DNA from 4 places in the Streptomyces sp. CC224B genome. Region 4 is predicted to be linked to each of the others. Evidence: riboswitches for the same ligand, from Rfam matches in the RefSeq annotation. Region 4 holds a riboswitch; each other region holds the start of a gene.

Region 1 (4,096 bases), on a different contig from region 4:
CGTACCGGGCGAGCAGGTCGAGGTGCGGGTCTCGGGGTGCCGGGGGACGACCGGGTCGGCGGGGTCCGGCGCGTTCACCAAGGACGCCGAGCTGACGGGCAGCGGCAGCGGGAAGACGCTGTCCGGCTCCACCCGCGTCAAGGCGGGGCTCACGGGCACCTACGAGATCACGGTGATCTGCGACGGGCACCCGCACCAGGGCGTCGGCACCGTGCGGGTCGGCGGCGGCCAGGACCGGGCGACGCCGCAGGCACCCGTACGGGCCGGAGGCGGCGGCACCGCGCACCTGCAGCCCACGGCCGCGGTCGCCGAGGGGACCGGCCCGGGCACCCGGCACGCGGTCGTCGGCCTGGTGCTCGCCGGCGCCGCCGCCGTCGCCGTGGCCCTCCGCAGCGTCCGCCGGCACCGCTCGGACTGACCATGAGCGGGCCCGAGCCCGGCAGCGGCAGGGGCACGCACGGCACGAGCCGTCTCGTCATGGGGCTGGCGTGGGCCGTGCTGCTGGTGGGCCTGTGGCTGTGGGGCAACGAGATCACCGATGTGCGCGGCGGCCTGTCCGACCCCACCACCGGCGACGTCGCCGCCGTCGGCCGCCCCGCCGGGGTCGAGCTGCCGGCCCCGCGCGAGCCGCTGCCCGCCGCCCGGCCCCTGCGCGTGGACGTACCCGCGCTCGGCGTGCGGGCCCCGGTGGTGGCGCGCGGCCTGGACGCGGACGGCGCCATAGACCCGCCGTCGTACGCGCGGCCGGGAGTCGTCGGCTGGTACGGCGGCGGGGTGCGGCCCGGGGCCGCCGGGGTCGCGCTGTTCGTCGGGCACGTGGACACCGAGAGCAGGCCCGCCGTCTTCTACCACCTCAGCGCGGTCCGCCCGGGCCAGCAGGTGGGGGTGGTGCGCGACGACGGGTCGGTCGCCGAGTTCACGGTGGACGACGTACGGGTGCTCAGCAGGGAGGACTTCGACGCCGGGGCGGCGTACGGCCCCCGCGAGCGGGGCCGCGCCGAGATCCGCCTCATCACCTGCGGCGGCAGCTTCGACCGCGCGAGCCGCACGTACTCGGCGAACGTGGTCGTCTCCGCCTACCTGACGGGGGTGGCGGGGCCGTAGCAGGCCGGGGCGAGGCCGCGGGCGGCCGGGGCGGTCCGGACGGGCGGGACGGCCGGGGCCCGGTGACCGGTGACCGCGGACCGGTCGCCGCGCCCCGGCCGCCCGGCGCGCTAGCCCTCCCGCGCGGCCGCGCCGCCGCGGACGGCGCGCAGGCCGAGGCCGCCGAAGACGGCCGCGAACACCGCCCACAGCACGACGTGCGAGGCGAGCGACAGCACCCGGAAGTCCCACAGCAGCGTCGCGTCGACCGGCACCGGGTCCGGGTTGTCCGGCAGCGTCCACAGCAGCGCGAGGACGGCGACCGCCGTGCCCGCCGCCGCGAGCTGCCGCACCGGCTGCGGCCGCGCGGCGAGGCGTACGTACACCTGCCACACCAGGAACATGCCGAGCACGCCGATCACGACCGCCGCCAGCCACATCGTCTGGCGGTCGCCCACGGTGCCGGAGTCGCCGACGCCCGGCGGGTTCGCCGGGTAGCGCAGGGCCGGGAAGAGGGAGACCGCGAGGAACGCGGCGGCGCAGAACGCGAGCGCTCTCGGCCAGGGCGCGGCGCGCGGGTCGCGCCGGTGCACCAGCGCGTACGCGACGGCGCACAGCACGCCGATCGCCAGGCCCGCGACGACCAGCGCGACCACCAGGCCCGCGTGCTGGGTCGAGCGCGAGAACAGCTCCTCGTGGTGCTGCACGGCGTTCGCGGCGGCCGCGTCGTCGTGGGCGTGGGCCTGCGAGCGGGCCTCCTCGGCGCGGATCGCCCTGTCCATCAGGGGCTCGGCGAGCAGCAGCGAGAAGAGCCCGGCGGCGAGCCCGCCCAGGCCCCCGGCCGCGAGACCGCGGCCGAGCAGCGACAGGACGGGGGAGGAGGCCACGGGGGAGGCGGCCGGGGAGTCAGGGGACATCGGGGAACGGGGAGCGGTCGGGGAGTTCGGGGACGGGGAGGAAGAAACGTGGTGCGGGGACGCGGTCATGGCGGACGCGGCCCCGATCAGTGGCAGGGGGCACCGAAGAGGTGCCGGCCGTCGTGGGCGAACTCGTGGAGGTAGTCGCCGGTCGCCGAGATCAGCGAACCGTTGTCCATGAAGACGGCGTACAGGGCGATCAGCGCGAGGATCACGGCCCCCGCCGCCAGCAGCCAGTCGCGGGTCCCGAGGGTCGCGGACCGTATCGCGGCGGTGTCGGTGTGTGAAGCGGTGTGCGCGGGCGCAGCAGACATACCGGGCTCTCCTTCTGGGGTTTCCACGCCCCATGGCAGGAGGACGACGGGGTCAGTTCCTGACTTCCCCACGCCCGAGCGTGGGGTCACAGTGGCGGGACCGTCCCGGAGTCACACCGGGTTCCTGGCGACCGTCGCCTCGACGTATGGACTTGTCGCCCGGAGAGTCGCAGGTGGTCATGGACACTGTCAACCAAAGGCCGCGCCCGGAGCCGGGCGCGCGCGGAGGGCGTACGCCCTCCGTCGACGGGCACCACCTGACCCGGTCAACGACCCGCTCCCCCCGGAGTCGCCGACCGGGCCGGTCCTCCCGTCGCGCACGCTCGAGCTGCGGGAGAAACCCGGCGTCGGCGCGGGGAGGCTTCGGATGGTCCGTCGGTCGTGGAGTGGCGCGCGCACATCCCGCAACGCCCCGGCGCGCGCGACAGCGCGCGCGGACCGGGATGCGCACCTCCGGCCGGGGGCTTGGGCCGTGCCTACGACTTTAGAGCGCGCGGCCGCGTCGGCCTAGGCAAGTTTGACGCCAACTGGCATGTGTGCAAGGGGAGATGGTCCCCCGGCCGGTACGTCACGGTCTCGTGGGATTGCGCAGGGTTGTGCCACGATTGAGCCACGGAACGTGCACCCGAGGGGGAGTGGATGTACCGCAACAAGGCAGGTCGCGGGCGGGGTGCCGCGGCCAGGGGGGTGCCGGTGGCGGCAGTGCTCGCGGGGGCCGCGCTGCTGCTCTCGGGGTGCTCGTCCGACGGCGGCGGCGACGGGGACGGCGACCGGGACCGCACGACCCGCCCGGTGGGGCAGCGGCCCGCGGACACCGGCCCGTTCTGGGTCAACCCCGAGGGGAGCGCGGCCCGGCAGGCCGCCGCGTACGAGAAGGACGGCAGGAAGGACGAGGCGGCGCAGATCCGCAAGATCGCCGAGCAGCCCGTCGGCGAGTGGATCGGGCCGGACCGGCCCGAGGAGGAGGCGCGCGGCCTCACCGAGGCCGCCGAGAAGGCCGGCCGGGACGCGCTGCTCGTCCTCTACAACATCCCGCACCGCGACTGCGGCCAGTTCTCCCGGGGCGGCGCCGCCGACGGCGACGCCTACCGCGCGTGGATCGACGGCGTCGCCCGGGGCATCGGCGACCGGCGCGCCACGGTCGTCCTGGAGCCGGACGCCGTCCTGCACATGGTCGACCGGTGCACCCCCGAGCAGTTCCACGAGGAGCGCTACGCCGCCCTGCGGGGCGCCGTCGAGACGCTCACCGCGCTGAAGAACACCAAGGTCTACCTGGACGCGGGCAACGCGGGCTGGTCGCACCCGGACGCCCTGCACGAGCCGCTGCGGCGCTCCGGGGCCGAGCGGGCCGACGGCTTCGCGGTGAACGTCTCCAACTTCCAGACCACCGAGGCCAGCGAGGCGTACGGCAAGAGGCTGTCGGCCGGGCTGGGCGGCAAGCCGTTCGTCGTCGACACGAGCCGCAACGGCCGCGGGCCCTACACCGGCGGGGGCAAGGACCCCTGGTGCAACCCCCCTGGCCGGGGCCTGGGCGAGGCGCCCACCACCAGGACCGGGGACCCGCAGGTCGCCGCGTACCTCTGGGTCAAGCGGCCCGGGGAGTCCGACGGCACGTGTCGCGGGGGGCCGCGGGCCGGGCAGTGGTGGCCCGAGTACGCACTCGGGCTCGCGCGAAGGAGCGCCCTGTAGGGGAGCGCCCTGCAGGGGCGCGGGGACCTGCGCGAGCAATTGGGGACGTGCCGCAGACGCGTCTGGTGGGTGTGTCGGCAGACGCGTCTGCGG
Region 2 (4,096 bases), on a different contig from region 4:
TCGTCCCGTGCCCCGCGCGCGTCCCGCGTCCGGCACGCCGTGCAGCCGCCGCTGCTCGACGTCCCGTACGTGCCGCACGCGAAGCACCCCCTGCCGCCCGGCCGCCCCCGCGAGTGGTACATCACGCACAACCGCCGCCTCAAGGCCATGAGGCTGGCCATCGCCCTCCTGGACGCGGGCGTCTACGTCCCGACCCAGGCGGACAACGTACGGATCCGCGCCATGGCCGAGACGGTGGGCATCCACCCCCCGTCGGACACGACGTGCCACATGGTGCGGGCCCTGATGCGCTACAGCCGCTGACCCGCTGACCCGCTGACCCGCTGACCCGCAGTCTCGCTGAGCCGCTGACCCACTGACCCACTGACCCACTGACCCACAGACTCACTGTCTCGCTGATCCACCGAGCCTCTCCGACGCACCGACCCGCCGACGCACCGACCCGCTGACGCCCAGATCCACCGACGCACCGACCCTCTGACCGCTGACTCACGACAGCCGTGCGCCGGACGGGGCGGGGACTCCGAGCCCCGTCCGGCGCACGGGACCGACGCACGGGACCGGGACCGCGGCCGGCGAGGCCCCGCCGCGACCGCCGCCCCGCGGCGACGCGCGGTACGGAGCCACAATGGAACCCATGGACACCGCCGGCCAGGAGTTCGTCCACGCCGCGCCCGCTCCGGGGCGGCGCGGCCTGGTGGTGTCCGCCGTGGGCTACCGCGTCTCGGGCCAGACCCCGGCCCTGCACCGCGGCCTGCCGTCCCCGTACCTGACGCTGCTCTTCTCCCTCGACGGCCCGGTCGTCACCGGCCGCACCCCCGCCGAGGCCACCGGCCCGGGCGCCGCCCGCGCCGTCATCGTCGTCGGCGGCCTGCACCAGAGCCCGGCGTACGTCGTCCGGCCCGAGCGCGAGGCGGGCATCCAGCTCGCCCTGCACCCGCTGGCGGCCCGCGCGCTCCTCGGCCTGCCCGCCGCCGAGCTGACCGGGCAGCTCGTCATCGACGGCACGGACGTCCTGGGCCGCCTGGCCGCGGACGTACGGGAGCGGCTGTGCGCGGCGGACAGCTGGGACGCGCGGTTCGCCTGCCTCGACGCCTACCTGGCGCGGCGCGCGGCCGACGCCGACCGGCGCGGCGCCGCCCGCCCGGAGGTCGCCGAGGCCTGGGCGTGGCTCGCCCGGCACCGGGGCGCGGGCACCCTGCGGGGCCTGGCCGCGCACGTCGCGCTCAGCGAGCGCCGCCTTTCGGCCCTGTTCCGCGCCGAGACCGGCGTCACCCCCAAGCAGGCCGCCCGCCTCATGCGCTTCCAGCACGCGAAGGCCCGCGTCGTCCGCGCCGTCGTCGCGGGCGCGCCCCCGGACCTCGCCCGCGTGGCCGCCGACTGCGGCTACTACGACCACTCCCACCTGGTACGGGACTTCCAGCAGTACACGGGCGTGAGCCCGACCGCCTGGCTGGCCGAGGAGTGCCGGAATATCCAAGCCGGAGGGCACCTGACCGGCGAAGACTGAGACCCATGAACAGCGACGAAGCACCGCAGAACGCGCATCTCACGCAGAGCGGTCAGAACATCGACACCACGCACACCCCCACGACCCGGCGCGCACCCGACGTCTGGCCCACCTTCCAGGCCCACGACGCCCCCGCCCTGATCGACTTCCTCGTCGGCACGCTCGGCTTCCTGCGGACCGCCGTGTACGAGGACGGCGGCCGCGTCGCCCACGCCCAGCTCGACTGGCCCGAGGGCGGCGGCGTCATGCTCGGCAGCCACAACCCTGAGGCGGCCGAGTGGTGCCTGGAGCCGGGCACGTTCGGCGCGTACGTCGTCACGGACCACGTGGACGCCCTCTACCGGCGCCTCACCGACGCGGGCGTCAAGGTGCTCCGGGAGATCGCGGACCAGCCGTACGGCAGCCGGGAGTTCGCCGTAGCGGACCCGGAGGGCAACAAGTGGTCCTTCGGGACGTACCGCGGCGAACCCCGCCCCGACCAGCGGTGACGAGAGCCCGGGGTGATAGCTTGCGCACGCCAGTCGCGCCCGCACCCGGGCCAGGGAATCCGGTGGGAATCCGGAACTGACGCGCAGCGGTGAGGGGGACGGGCGGGGCCAGCGGCCACTGGGCGCCCACGGGCGCCCGGGAAGGCGGCCCCGTCCGGACGAACCCGAGTCCGAAGACCTGCTGGCACCGCCGTCCGGGCGCCGGGCGGCGGGGTTTCGCAGACCAGGCTCCGCGCATGAGCCATGAGACCCGGGAAGACGTGTGCTCTCTCTCGCCCCTCGGATACGCCCTCGGACAAGCCCTCGCACGAGCCTCCGGGCAGGCCTTCGGACACGCCCTCGCGTACGCCGCACCGCGTCGCTGCTCGCCGCGGGCGGCCTGCTCCTGCTCACGGCGTGCGGCGGCGGCTCCTCCGCCGGCCGGGACGACGAGGCCGGGGCCGACGGCTATCCGGTGACGGTCACCTCCTGCGGCAAGAAGGCCACGGTGACCGCCCCGCCCCGCCGGGCCGTCTCCCTGGACCAGGGCTCCACCGAGATCCTCCTCTCCCTCGGCCTCGCCGACCGCATGGCGGGCACCGGCACCTGGACCGACCCGGTCCGGCCGAACCTCGCGAAGGACAACGCGAAGGTCGAGCGCCTCGCGGACCGCTACCCGTCCCTGGAGAAGGTCCTCTCCAAGGAGCCGGACTTCGTCAGCGCCTCGTTCCTCTACACCGTGGGCAAGGGCGGCGTCGCCGACCGCGCCAAGTTCACCGAGCTGGGCGTCCCCGTCTACGTCTCGCCCACCGACTGCGCGGGCAAGGACAACAGCGGCGACGACGACGGCACCCGCACCAAGACACTCACCATGGACACCGTCCACAAGGAGATCCGCGACCTGGCCCGCGTCTTCCACGTGGAGGAGCGCGGCGAGCGCCTGATCGCGGACCTCAAGTCCCGCACCGCGAAGGCGGCCCGTACGGTCAAGGCGTCCAAGGCGTCCGTCCTGTACTGGTTCTCGGACTCCAAGACCCCGTACATCGCGGGCTGCTGCGGCGCGCCCGGCATCATCACGCGCACCCTCGGCGTCCGCAACGCCTTCGCCGACACGCGCGCCGAGTGGCCGCAGGTCAACTGGGAGACGGTGGCCGACCGCGACCCCGACGTCCTGGTGATCGGCGACCTCACGCGCAAGGCCCAGTCGGCGGAGAGCGCCCGCCAGAAGATCAAGTTCCTGGAGTCCCACCCCGTCACCAAGAACCTCACGGCCGTGAGGAAGAAGCGCTACGTGCTGCTCAGCGGGCAGGCCCTGAACCCGACGATCCGGACGGTCGACGGCATCGAACAAGTGGCGGCGGGCCTGCGGAAGTTCGGCCTGGCACGGTGAGCGCGACGGCACGGGACGGTGCGCGCGCGGCCAGGGGAAGCGACACGGGGACCGGCACAGCAATCGGCACGGGAACCGGCACAGAAGACGAAGCGACGCGGCGCCCGGCGGTGAACACGCGGAAGGACGCGCGGAACGGCACGCGGAACGACGCACGGAACGACGCACGGATCGGCACACGGAACGACGCACGGATCGGCGCGAGGAGATCCTGGTGGCGGAGCACGGGCCTGCTGTGCGCGACGGGCCTGGCCGCCCTGCTCCTGTCGGTGGCCGTGGCCGTCACCATCGGCCCCGCCGACATCTCCGTACCCGACGTATGGGCGGCGGTGGCGGGCCACCTCGGCGGCGGCGAGGCGCGCCTCACGCCGCTGCGCGACGGCATCGTCTGGAACCTGCGCATGCCGCGCACCCTGCTCGCGGGCGTGTGCGGCGCGGGCCTGGCGGTGTGCGGGGCGGTCCTCCAGTCCCTGCTGCGGAACCCGCTGGCCGACCCCTTCGTCCTCGGCGTCTCCTCCGGCGCGTCCACGGGAGCGGTGGCCGTGGTGGTCCTGGGGGTCGGCGGGGGAGTGGTGACGGTCTCCGGCGGGGCGTTCCTCGGCGCGCTGTGCGCCTTCGCGCTGGTGCTGCTGCTCAGCCAGGCGCTGGGGGCCACGACGGACCGCGTGGTGCTGTCCGGCGTGGCGGCGATGCAACTGTTCTCCGCCCTGACCTCCTTCGTCGTCCTCA
Region 3 (4,096 bases), on a different contig from region 4:
TGGGCTCGTCCAGGACCAGGACGCCCGGCTGCTGGACCAGCGCCCGGGCGAGCAGCGCGCGTTGGCGTTCGCCGCCGGAGAGCTGCCCGAAGGGGCGGTCCGCGAGGCCGTCCGCGCCGACCTGGTCCAGGGCCTCGTCGACGAGGGCCCGGTCGGCGGCCGTGTCGGCCTCCCAGAAGCGCTTGTGCGGGGAGCGGCCCATGGCCACGATCTGGCGGACCGAGAGGTCGAAGCCGGTCTGCCCGTCCTGCGGGACGGTGGCGATCCGGCGGGCCCGCGCCTTGGCCCCGGCCGCGGCGAGGTCCGCCCCGTCGAGCAGGACGCGGCCCGCCGTGGGCGTGAGCGCGCCGTACACGCAGCGCAGCAGGGTCGTCTTGCCGCTGCCGTTGGGGCCGACGAGGCCGACCGTCTCACCGGCACGCACGGTGAGTGAGACGCCGTCGACGAGGCGGCGGCCCAAGGGGGTGGTGTAGCCGAGGTCCTCGGTGCGCAGCGCCCGGACGGCCCCCGCACCGGCGGCGTCCCCCGTCGCCTCCGTCGCCTCCGTCGCCTCCGGCCCCTCTGTTCCCTCCGGCCCCTCCGGCCCCTGGTGCCAGGTTCTGGTCATGCCGCCGCCTCCGCGCGTGCCCGGCCCCGGCGCAGTTGCCAGAGGAAGAACGGTCCGCCGGTGAGGGCGGTGAGGACGCCGACGGGCACGTCCTGCGGGGCCGCCACGGTGCGGGCCCCGAGGTCGGCGACGACCAGGAACACCGCGCCCATCAGCGCGGCCACCGGCAGCAGCGCCCGGTGTCCGGCGCCGACCAGCATGCGGGCGGCGTGCGGCACCATCAGGCCGACGAAGCCGATGGCCCCGCTGTGCGCGACGAGCACGCCGGTCACCAGCGAGGTGAGGACGAAGGCGCCCGCGCGGAACCGGGCCGTGTCCAGGCCGAGGACGGTCGCGCCCTCCTCGCCGACGAGCAGCAGGTCCAGCAGCCGGGCCAGCGCCACGAGCAGGGCCGTGCCCGCGGCCAGCACGGTCAGGGGCACGGCGAGCATGTCCCAGCGGGCGCTGCCGAGCCCGCCGAGCGTCCAGTACAGGACCTCCTTGAGGTGGTCGGCGCGGGCCGACATCACCAGGATCAGGCTGGTCAGGGCGGACAGGATGTACGAGACGGCCACGCCGGCGAGGACCAGGCGGCTGGTGGTGAAGCCGCCGCCGGGGTCGCGGGCCAGCGAGTAGACGACGAGCAGGGCGAGGAACGCGCCCGCGAAGGACGCCACCGGGACGGTCACCGTGGTGGCCAGGCCCGCGCCCACGCCCAGCACGATCACCGAGACCGCGGCGGCGGAGGCACCGGAGGAGACGCCCAGCAGGAACGGGTCGGCCAGCGGGTTGCGGACCAGCGCCTGGAGGGTGGCGCCGACGACGGCCAGGCCCGCGCCCACGACGGCCCCGAGCAGGACGCGCGGGAGGCGGACGTCCAGGACGATGGTGCGGTACGGGGACGGCCCCTGGGCCCGGCCCGTGAGGATGTCGAGCACCTCGGCGGGCGGGATCCGCACGGAGCCGTAGGCCAGCGCGGCGGTGCCCGCGGCCGCGAGGGCGAGGACGAGCAGGGCTATGAGGGTGCCGTAGGCGAGGCCGCCGGGGGCTCCCCGGCCCCGCCCCTTCCCGGCACCGGGGGCTGCGCCGCCGGACCCCCCGGACCCCCGCCGATCGCGCTTCGCGCTCGTCCGCAACCACCGGACGGGCGGAACCCCGGCCGGAGCGGGCTTCTCCGTGGGCATCACCGAAGCTGCTCCGCCAGCTTCTCCACCGCCTTGGGGGCTCTCACCCCCAGCACCACGTCCGACAGCGGCAGCACCGCGAAGCGCTTGTTCCTCACGGCGGGGACGTCCTTGAGGGCGGGGTCGTCGAGGAGGCGCTTCTTCTTCTGGGCCACCGTCGTCGCGCCGTAGTCGTAGATGAGGATCACGTCGGGACGGCGGTCGACCACGGTCTCCCAGGAGGCGTCGCCGAAGGGCTTGTCGAGGTCGGCCATGACGTTGCGGCCGCCCGCGCGCTCGATGATGTCGTTGCCGATGCCCTTGCCGCCCGCGGTGAAGGCGGTCTTGTCGCCGCTGTCGTAGACGAAGACGGACGGGGGCCTGCCGCCCTCGGTCCTCTTCGTGGCGCGGGCCAGTTCCGCCCTGGCCGAGCGCACCCACTTCTCCGCGCGGTCGCGGACGCCGAACGTGGCGCCGGTCTCGCGGATCTCCCGGTAGAGGTCGTCCATGGTGACCGGCTTGTCGGCGCAGCTCTCGATGTTGAGCCGGGAGTTGATGCCGGACTTGGCGAGGGCGGCGCGGGAGCGGCCGTCGTTCTCCGCGAAGGAGCTCGCGTAGCCGCCGTAGACGAAGTCGGGGTTGGCGGCGAGGAGCTTCTCGTACGAGGGGTACTCCTTGGCCAGGACCGGGCGCGACCTGTAGGCCTTCTCGTACTCGGGAAGGATCTTGTCGTCGAGGTAGGCGGTGCCGGCGATGCGGTCCTTCAGGCCCAGCGCCAGGAGGATCTCCGTCACGTGCTGGTTCATGGTGACGGCACGCTTCGGGGGCGCCTGGTACGTCGTCTTCACGCCGCAGTTCGTGACGGTGTACGGGAACCCGGCGGCCGTGGCCTTGCCGTCTCCCGCGCCGGAGTCGCTCCCCGGCGAGCAGGCGGTCAGGGGCAGCAGGGTCGCCGCGGCGGCGAGCAGTACGCGGATGCGCATGGCTGTGCGGTCCTCCTCCAGGGGATTTCCGCGTCCCCTGCGTCAAGTGGGAGGAGGCGGCAGGGCAGTTCCTGGCTCACGGCACGCGCGTGCCGGTCACAGTGGCGGGACCGCGCCGGAGTCACACCGGCTTCCTGGGTCCTGCCGCCTCGAAGGTCGTGCTCAGTATGCCTGGACGAGCCGCACCTCTTCCTCGGTGACCTCTCCGTCCACGATGCGGAACGAGCGGAACTGGAAGGGCCCGGCGCCGTCCGTGTCGGCCGTCGAGACGAGGACGTAGTGGGCGCCCGGCTCGTTGGCGTAGCTGATGTCGGTGCGGGAGGGGTAGGCCTCGGTGGCCGTGTGCGAGTGGTAGATGACCACCGGCTCCTCGTCGCGGTCGTCGAGGTCGCGGTAGAGCTTGAGCAGGTCGGTCGAGTCGAACTCGTAGAACGTGGGTGAGCGGGCCGCGTTCAGCATCGGGATGAACCGCTCGGGGCGGTCCGTGCCCGCCGGGCCCGCGACGACGCCGCACGCCTCGTCGGGGTGGTCCTTGCGCGCGTGCGCGACGATCTGGTCGTGCAGGGCCTGGGTGATGGTCAGCATGCCGGTCAGGATAAGCAGGCCGGACACGCGGACGGGCCGCCGCGTATCACAGAGCGATACGCGACGGCCCGCATGCCGGACCTCCGGGACCCGCGGGCCCCTGGGGAGGTGTCAGTCCTTGCCCGGCGCGGCGTCGGCGGCCACGGCGGTGTGCTCGCGCTTGCGGAAGGCGGCGCCCTCCGGGTTGCGGCTCTTGAGGACGAGGTAGGCCACACAGAGGATGGCGGCCCAGATCGGGGCGCAGTACAGCGAGATCCGGGCGTCCTTGTCGACGCCCATCATCACGATGACCATGGCGATGAAGGCGAGCGCGAACCAGCTCGTGTACGGGGCGCCCGGCGCGCGGAAGGTGGACTGCGGCAGGATGCCGCGGTCGGCCTTGCGGCGGTAGTTGATCTGGGAGACCAGGATCATGATCCAGGCCCACATGCCGGAGATCGTGGCGAAGGAGACGACGTAGTTGAACGCCTCGCCCGGCCACTGGTAGTTGATCCACACGCCGACGAGCATCAGCGCGGCGGAGAAGGTGGTGCCGACCAGCGGCAGGCCGTTCTTGGTGAGCTTGGTGAAGAACGCCGGGCCCTGGCCGTTGAGCGCGAGGTCGCGCAGCATGCGGCCGGTGGAGTACATGCCCGAGTTGCAGGAGGAGAGCGCGGCGGTCAGGACCACGAAGTTCACGATCGCGGCGCCGATGCCGAGGCCCATCTTCTCGAAGGCCGCGACGAACGGGGAGACGCCCGGCTGGAAGTGCGTCCACGGCACGACCGACAGGATCATGA
Region 4 (4,096 bases):
GTGACGATCCCCTGCCCCGGACGGGACGCGGACAGCCGCTTGTGGAGGATCCGGCTCTCGGCGTACAGCGTGTCGCCGACGTACACCGGGTCCTTCAGGCGGACCTTGTCCCAGCCGAGGTTGGCCACGGCCCGCGCGGAGAGGGCCTGCACGGTCATGCCGCCGACGAGGCAGAGGGTGATCCCGCTGTTGACCAGGACCCTGCCGTACTCGGCTCCCTCGCCGTAGGCGCGGTCGAAGTGCAGCGGGTGCTGGTTCATGGTGAGCAGGGTCAGCCAGGTGTTGTCCGTCTCGGTGATGGTCCGGCCCGGCCAGTGCCGGATCAGCATGCCGGGCTCGAAGTCCTCGTAGTCCCCGCCGTGCTCTTCCACGTACTCGTTGTCCCGGATGCGGCGCAACGTCATGCGTCGGACTCCCTTATGTGATACGGCGGTTGCCGTGCGATGCGACTGTACGCTATCCATATCGCAGACGAGCGCCGGGCTGACCTGGGCACATGTCATCCATATCGATATCGATCCCGCGGTGGCCCAAGCGCACCCGGAAGGACTGGGGGAAGCGTATGAGCGCGCTCGTGGAGGCCGGCACGCAGGCGCCGTCGGGACACCCGTGGTTCGGCGACCACCGCCTCGCTCCGCCGGACGTGCCCCCGGCCGCCGTCCGCCGGATGCTGGAACACGCGATACGGGACACCGGCTGGCCCTACCAGCGGCTGCTGCCCGCGGCGCCCGTCGCGCTGCCGCGCGCGTCGTACGCGGAACTGTTCCGGGTGACCGCCGCGTTGCTCGACCTGGTGCGCCGCACGGCGCTGGAGACGGCAGCCACCACGCAGGGCCGCCTTGCCGCCTACCGCATGCCGGAGAGCGAGCACCGGCTCTTCATGGCCGACCCGTTCCTCGAGGAGCGGTACGCGGACTGCGTGACCCGCCCGGACATCGTGATCGGCCCGCACGGCCCGCAGTTCCTGGAGTTCAACGTCAGCGGGGCGCTCGGCGGCCCGGTGGAGGTGCACTCCCGCCTCGCGGTCTGGCGCGAACTGTACGCCGACGAGCAGGGCAGGCTGCCGTTCAGCAGCCAGGACCCCTTCGCCGTGCGCACCGAGATGTTCCGCGACGTGTGCGCGGAACTGGGCGTGGCGCCCCGCGTCGCGGTGCTGGGCAGCGCCCGCGACCAGGGCGGCGAGACCCGGTACTTCGACATGCAGACCGAGTACTTTGCGAGCCGGGGTCTGACCGCGCGCTTCTTCGAGCCCGAGGACCTCCACGAGGCCTGGGACTGCCCGCCGCACCTGCGCTACCAGGTGGGGTTGCGGGACTTCACCATCCCGGACTGGCTCGAACTCGGCATCGACACCGCGCCCGTACAGGCGGCCCTGGACCACGGCTGCCTGCTCGTGGGCACCCAGACGTCCACCTTCCTCTCCAGCAAGCTCACCATGGGGCACCTGTCGGAGGGCCGCCCGTGGATGAGCGCCGCCGAACAGGCCCTGGTCGACCGCTACCTCCCGTGGACGCGGGTGCTGTCCCACCGCTTCACGCACCGGGGCGACCGCAAGGTCGACCTCGTCCGGTACGCCGTGGACCACCGCGAGTCGCTGGTCCTCAAGGCGAGCATCGGGATGAGCGGCAAACAGGTCGTCATCGGCCGCGAGACGGGTCCGGCGGAGTGGGAGACGGCGGTGACCGCCGCCGCCGAGGAGGGCACGAGCATCGTCCAGGACTTCGTGTCCCCGCGCACCTGCCGGCTGTCCCTGGCCGCCGACGGCGCGGACGAGGTGTACGACGCCGACGTCGCGCCGGTCCTCGGCCCCCTCCTCTTCGGCGGCCGCCCCGCCGGCGTGCTCGCCCGCTTCTTCGGCGACGGCACGGCCGGCATCGTCACCGTCCACGGCACCCACAGCTCCGACAACTGCGTGGTCGCCGTCTGACGTTCCCGACCGCACACCGCCGGCCGTTCGCCCCGCCCCGCCGCCGCGTCCGGGGCCCGGCACCCGGAGGGCGGCATTCGGCCATAACCAGCCGTCTGCGGAGACGCCCTGTCGCCGGAGCGGCGGCGCCTCTACGCTGATGTGCGCAGTCGGTTCGCGCCACCGTCCGCGGTGGCGCGTCGTAAGAGGGAACCCGGTGGGAATCCGGGACTGCCCCGCAGCGGTGAGAGGGAACGAACGCCGTCAGGCGCACTGGGGCCGGACACCGGCCCCGGGAAGCGACGGCCAGTAGGAGCCCCCGCGCCTTCGTCCGAAGGCGGGGGACACGCCCCCGAGTCCGAAGACCTGCCGCTGTGCGCGTGCGCCACCCGTACGCGTTGTTCACGGTGACCTCGAGGGCGGGTGTGCTGTGCAGGGCAGAGCTGCGAACGACGGGCGCCGGACGCCCGGCACCCGGGACGCGGCGCGGGCCGACCGCGCCGGTCCTTCGGCGCGCCCCTCGTCCGGGGTCTGCCACGGCACCCTCGGCGAGCTCTACCAAGGCCCCCTGCGGCCCGGCCCGGACCCCGACATCGCGCTGGTGTCGTTCCCCGTCGACCGCCACTCCTGGGTGCACTTCACCCCGGGGCCCGGCGAACCCGGCCCGCACCCGCTCGGGGACAAGTCGGCGACGGCCGTCCGGCTCTTCCTCGACCGCTACGGCCTCACCCTCCCCCGGGGCAGCTGGCGCGCCCACTCCGAACTGCGGGTCGGCGTCGGCATGGCCAGCTCGACGGCCGACGTCGTCGCCACCCTGCGCTGCCTGTTCCGGGTGTTCGCGCTGCCCTACGACCCCGACGCGGTCCTCGGTGTCCTCGCCGCGATCGAGCGCGCCGACAGCGTGTTCCTCGACGAGTTCGCGCTGCACCTGAGCGGCCGGCACCGCGTGGTGCGGCGCCTGGGCACGGCCGTCGGCTTCCACACGGCGTACGTCACCGAGACCGGCACCGTGGACACGGCCGCGGTCACCCCGCTGCTCCTGCCGCACTACCGGCGCCGCGCCCAGGAGTACGAACGCTGCCTGACCGACCTGCTCAAGGGCTTCGCGGCGACGGACCCGTGCGCCGTCGCCCGGGCGGCGACCACCAGCGCCGCGCTCTCCCAGGACGTCCTGCCCAAGCGGTGCTTCGACGCGGTCCTCGCCCACCGGGAGGAGTTCGGCGCCGACGGGGTCTTCGTCGCCCACACGGGCTCCGTCGTCGGCTACCTCTTCGCCCACCGCCCCGCCCCCGCGCTCAAGGACGAGCTGTCCGCCTTCTTCTGCTCGCTCGGCCACCAGTGCTCATTCGCCCGAGGAGGATATGGGTGATCCACCCCCACATAGCCGACGCCCTGAAGACCCCCGACCTCATCCGCCTGACCGACGGCATGGTGCTGCTCCGCTTCGAGTCCATGAAGATCTACTCCGCGCTCGGCGCGGTCCGCCGGCTCCTCGACCGCGGTGTCGTCCGCCCCGGCCAGACCCTCGTCGACAGCTCCAGCGGCATCTACGCCTACGCCCTGGCCCTGGCCTGCCACCGCTACGGCATGCGCTGCCACATCGTGGCGTCCACCACCGTCGACGCCACCACCCGCGTCCAACTGGAGATCCTCGGCGCCACGGTGGAGCAGGTCGAGCCCTCCCGCGACCTCCGGCTCGACCAGCGCCTGCGCGTCCGGCGGGTGCGCGAGATCCTCGCCGCGCGGCCCGACGTCCACTGGATGCGCCAGTACCACGACGACATCCATTACGCGGGCTACCGGGAGGTCGCCGACCTCGTGGCCGCGACCGTGCCCGACCGGCCGCTCACGGTGGTCGGCGGCGTCGGCTCCGGCGCCTCCACCGGCGGCCTCGTGGAACACCTGCGCCGCCGCGACCCGGCGGTGCGCCTCGTCGGCGTGCAGCCCTTCGGCAGCGTGACCTTCGGCAGCCAGGACCACCACGACCCGGAGGCGATCATCGCCGGGATCGGTTCCTCGATCCCCTTCGACAACGTCCGCCACCACCTCTACGACGCCGTGCACTGGCTGGACTTCACCCACGCCCTGTCCGGCTCGGTCGCCCTGCTGCGCGCCCACGCCGTCTTCGCGGGCCTGTCCACCGGCGCCGCCTACCTGGCCGCCGCCCATGAGGCGCGGCGCCACCCCGAC

Evidence for each region. A riboswitch is a leader RNA that binds a small molecule or an ion and turns the genes downstream of it on or off. The one in region 4 is predicted to bind cobalamin.
Region 1: another riboswitch for cobalamin. It lies ahead of QK440_RS05310 (CbtB-domain containing protein); the one in region 4 lies ahead of QK440_RS04925 (hypothetical protein).
Region 2: another riboswitch for cobalamin. It lies ahead of QK440_RS01875 (ABC transporter substrate-binding protein); the one in region 4 lies ahead of QK440_RS04925 (hypothetical protein).
Region 3: another riboswitch for cobalamin. It lies ahead of QK440_RS32465 (ABC transporter substrate-binding protein); the one in region 4 lies ahead of QK440_RS04925 (hypothetical protein).

Annotation. Positions count from the first base shown of each region.
Region 1 covers NZ_JASCXL010000008.1:75,927-80,022, reverse strand. The annotation lists gene QK440_RS05325 (hypothetical protein) at 1-418, shown strand, start outside; gene QK440_RS05320 (class F sortase) at 421-1,104, shown strand; gene QK440_RS05315 (CbtA family protein) at 1,215-2,000, opposite strand; gene QK440_RS05310 (CbtB-domain containing protein) at 2,087-2,314, opposite strand; cobalamin riboswitch at 2,347-2,471, opposite strand; gene QK440_RS05305 (glycoside hydrolase family 6 protein) at 2,954-4,003, shown strand.
Region 2 covers NZ_JASCXL010000002.1:164,315-168,410, forward strand. The annotation lists gene QK440_RS01860 (hypothetical protein) at 1-303, shown strand, start outside; gene QK440_RS01865 (helix-turn-helix domain-containing protein) at 638-1,510, shown strand; gene QK440_RS01870 (VOC family protein) at 1,516-1,998, shown strand; cobalamin riboswitch at 2,012-2,199, shown strand; gene QK440_RS01875 (ABC transporter substrate-binding protein) at 2,360-3,367, shown strand; gene QK440_RS01880 (iron chelate uptake ABC transporter family permease subunit) at 3,598-4,096, shown strand, end outside.
Region 3 covers NZ_JASCXL010000108.1:17,234-21,329, forward strand. The annotation lists gene QK440_RS32455 (ABC transporter ATP-binding protein) at 1-607, opposite strand, end outside; gene QK440_RS32460 (iron ABC transporter permease) at 604-1,770, opposite strand; gene QK440_RS32465 (ABC transporter substrate-binding protein) at 1,770-2,732, opposite strand; cobalamin riboswitch at 2,777-2,909, opposite strand; gene QK440_RS32470 (M67 family metallopeptidase) at 2,895-3,317, opposite strand; gene QK440_RS32475 (amino acid permease) at 3,429-4,096, opposite strand, start outside.
Region 4 covers NZ_JASCXL010000007.1:98,661-102,756, forward strand. The annotation lists gene QK440_RS04915 (MaoC family dehydratase) at 1-404, opposite strand, end outside; gene QK440_RS04920 (hypothetical protein) at 563-1,927, shown strand; cobalamin riboswitch at 2,080-2,295, shown strand; gene QK440_RS04925 (hypothetical protein) at 2,337-3,275, shown strand; gene QK440_RS04930 (pyridoxal-phosphate dependent enzyme) at 3,272-4,096, shown strand, end outside.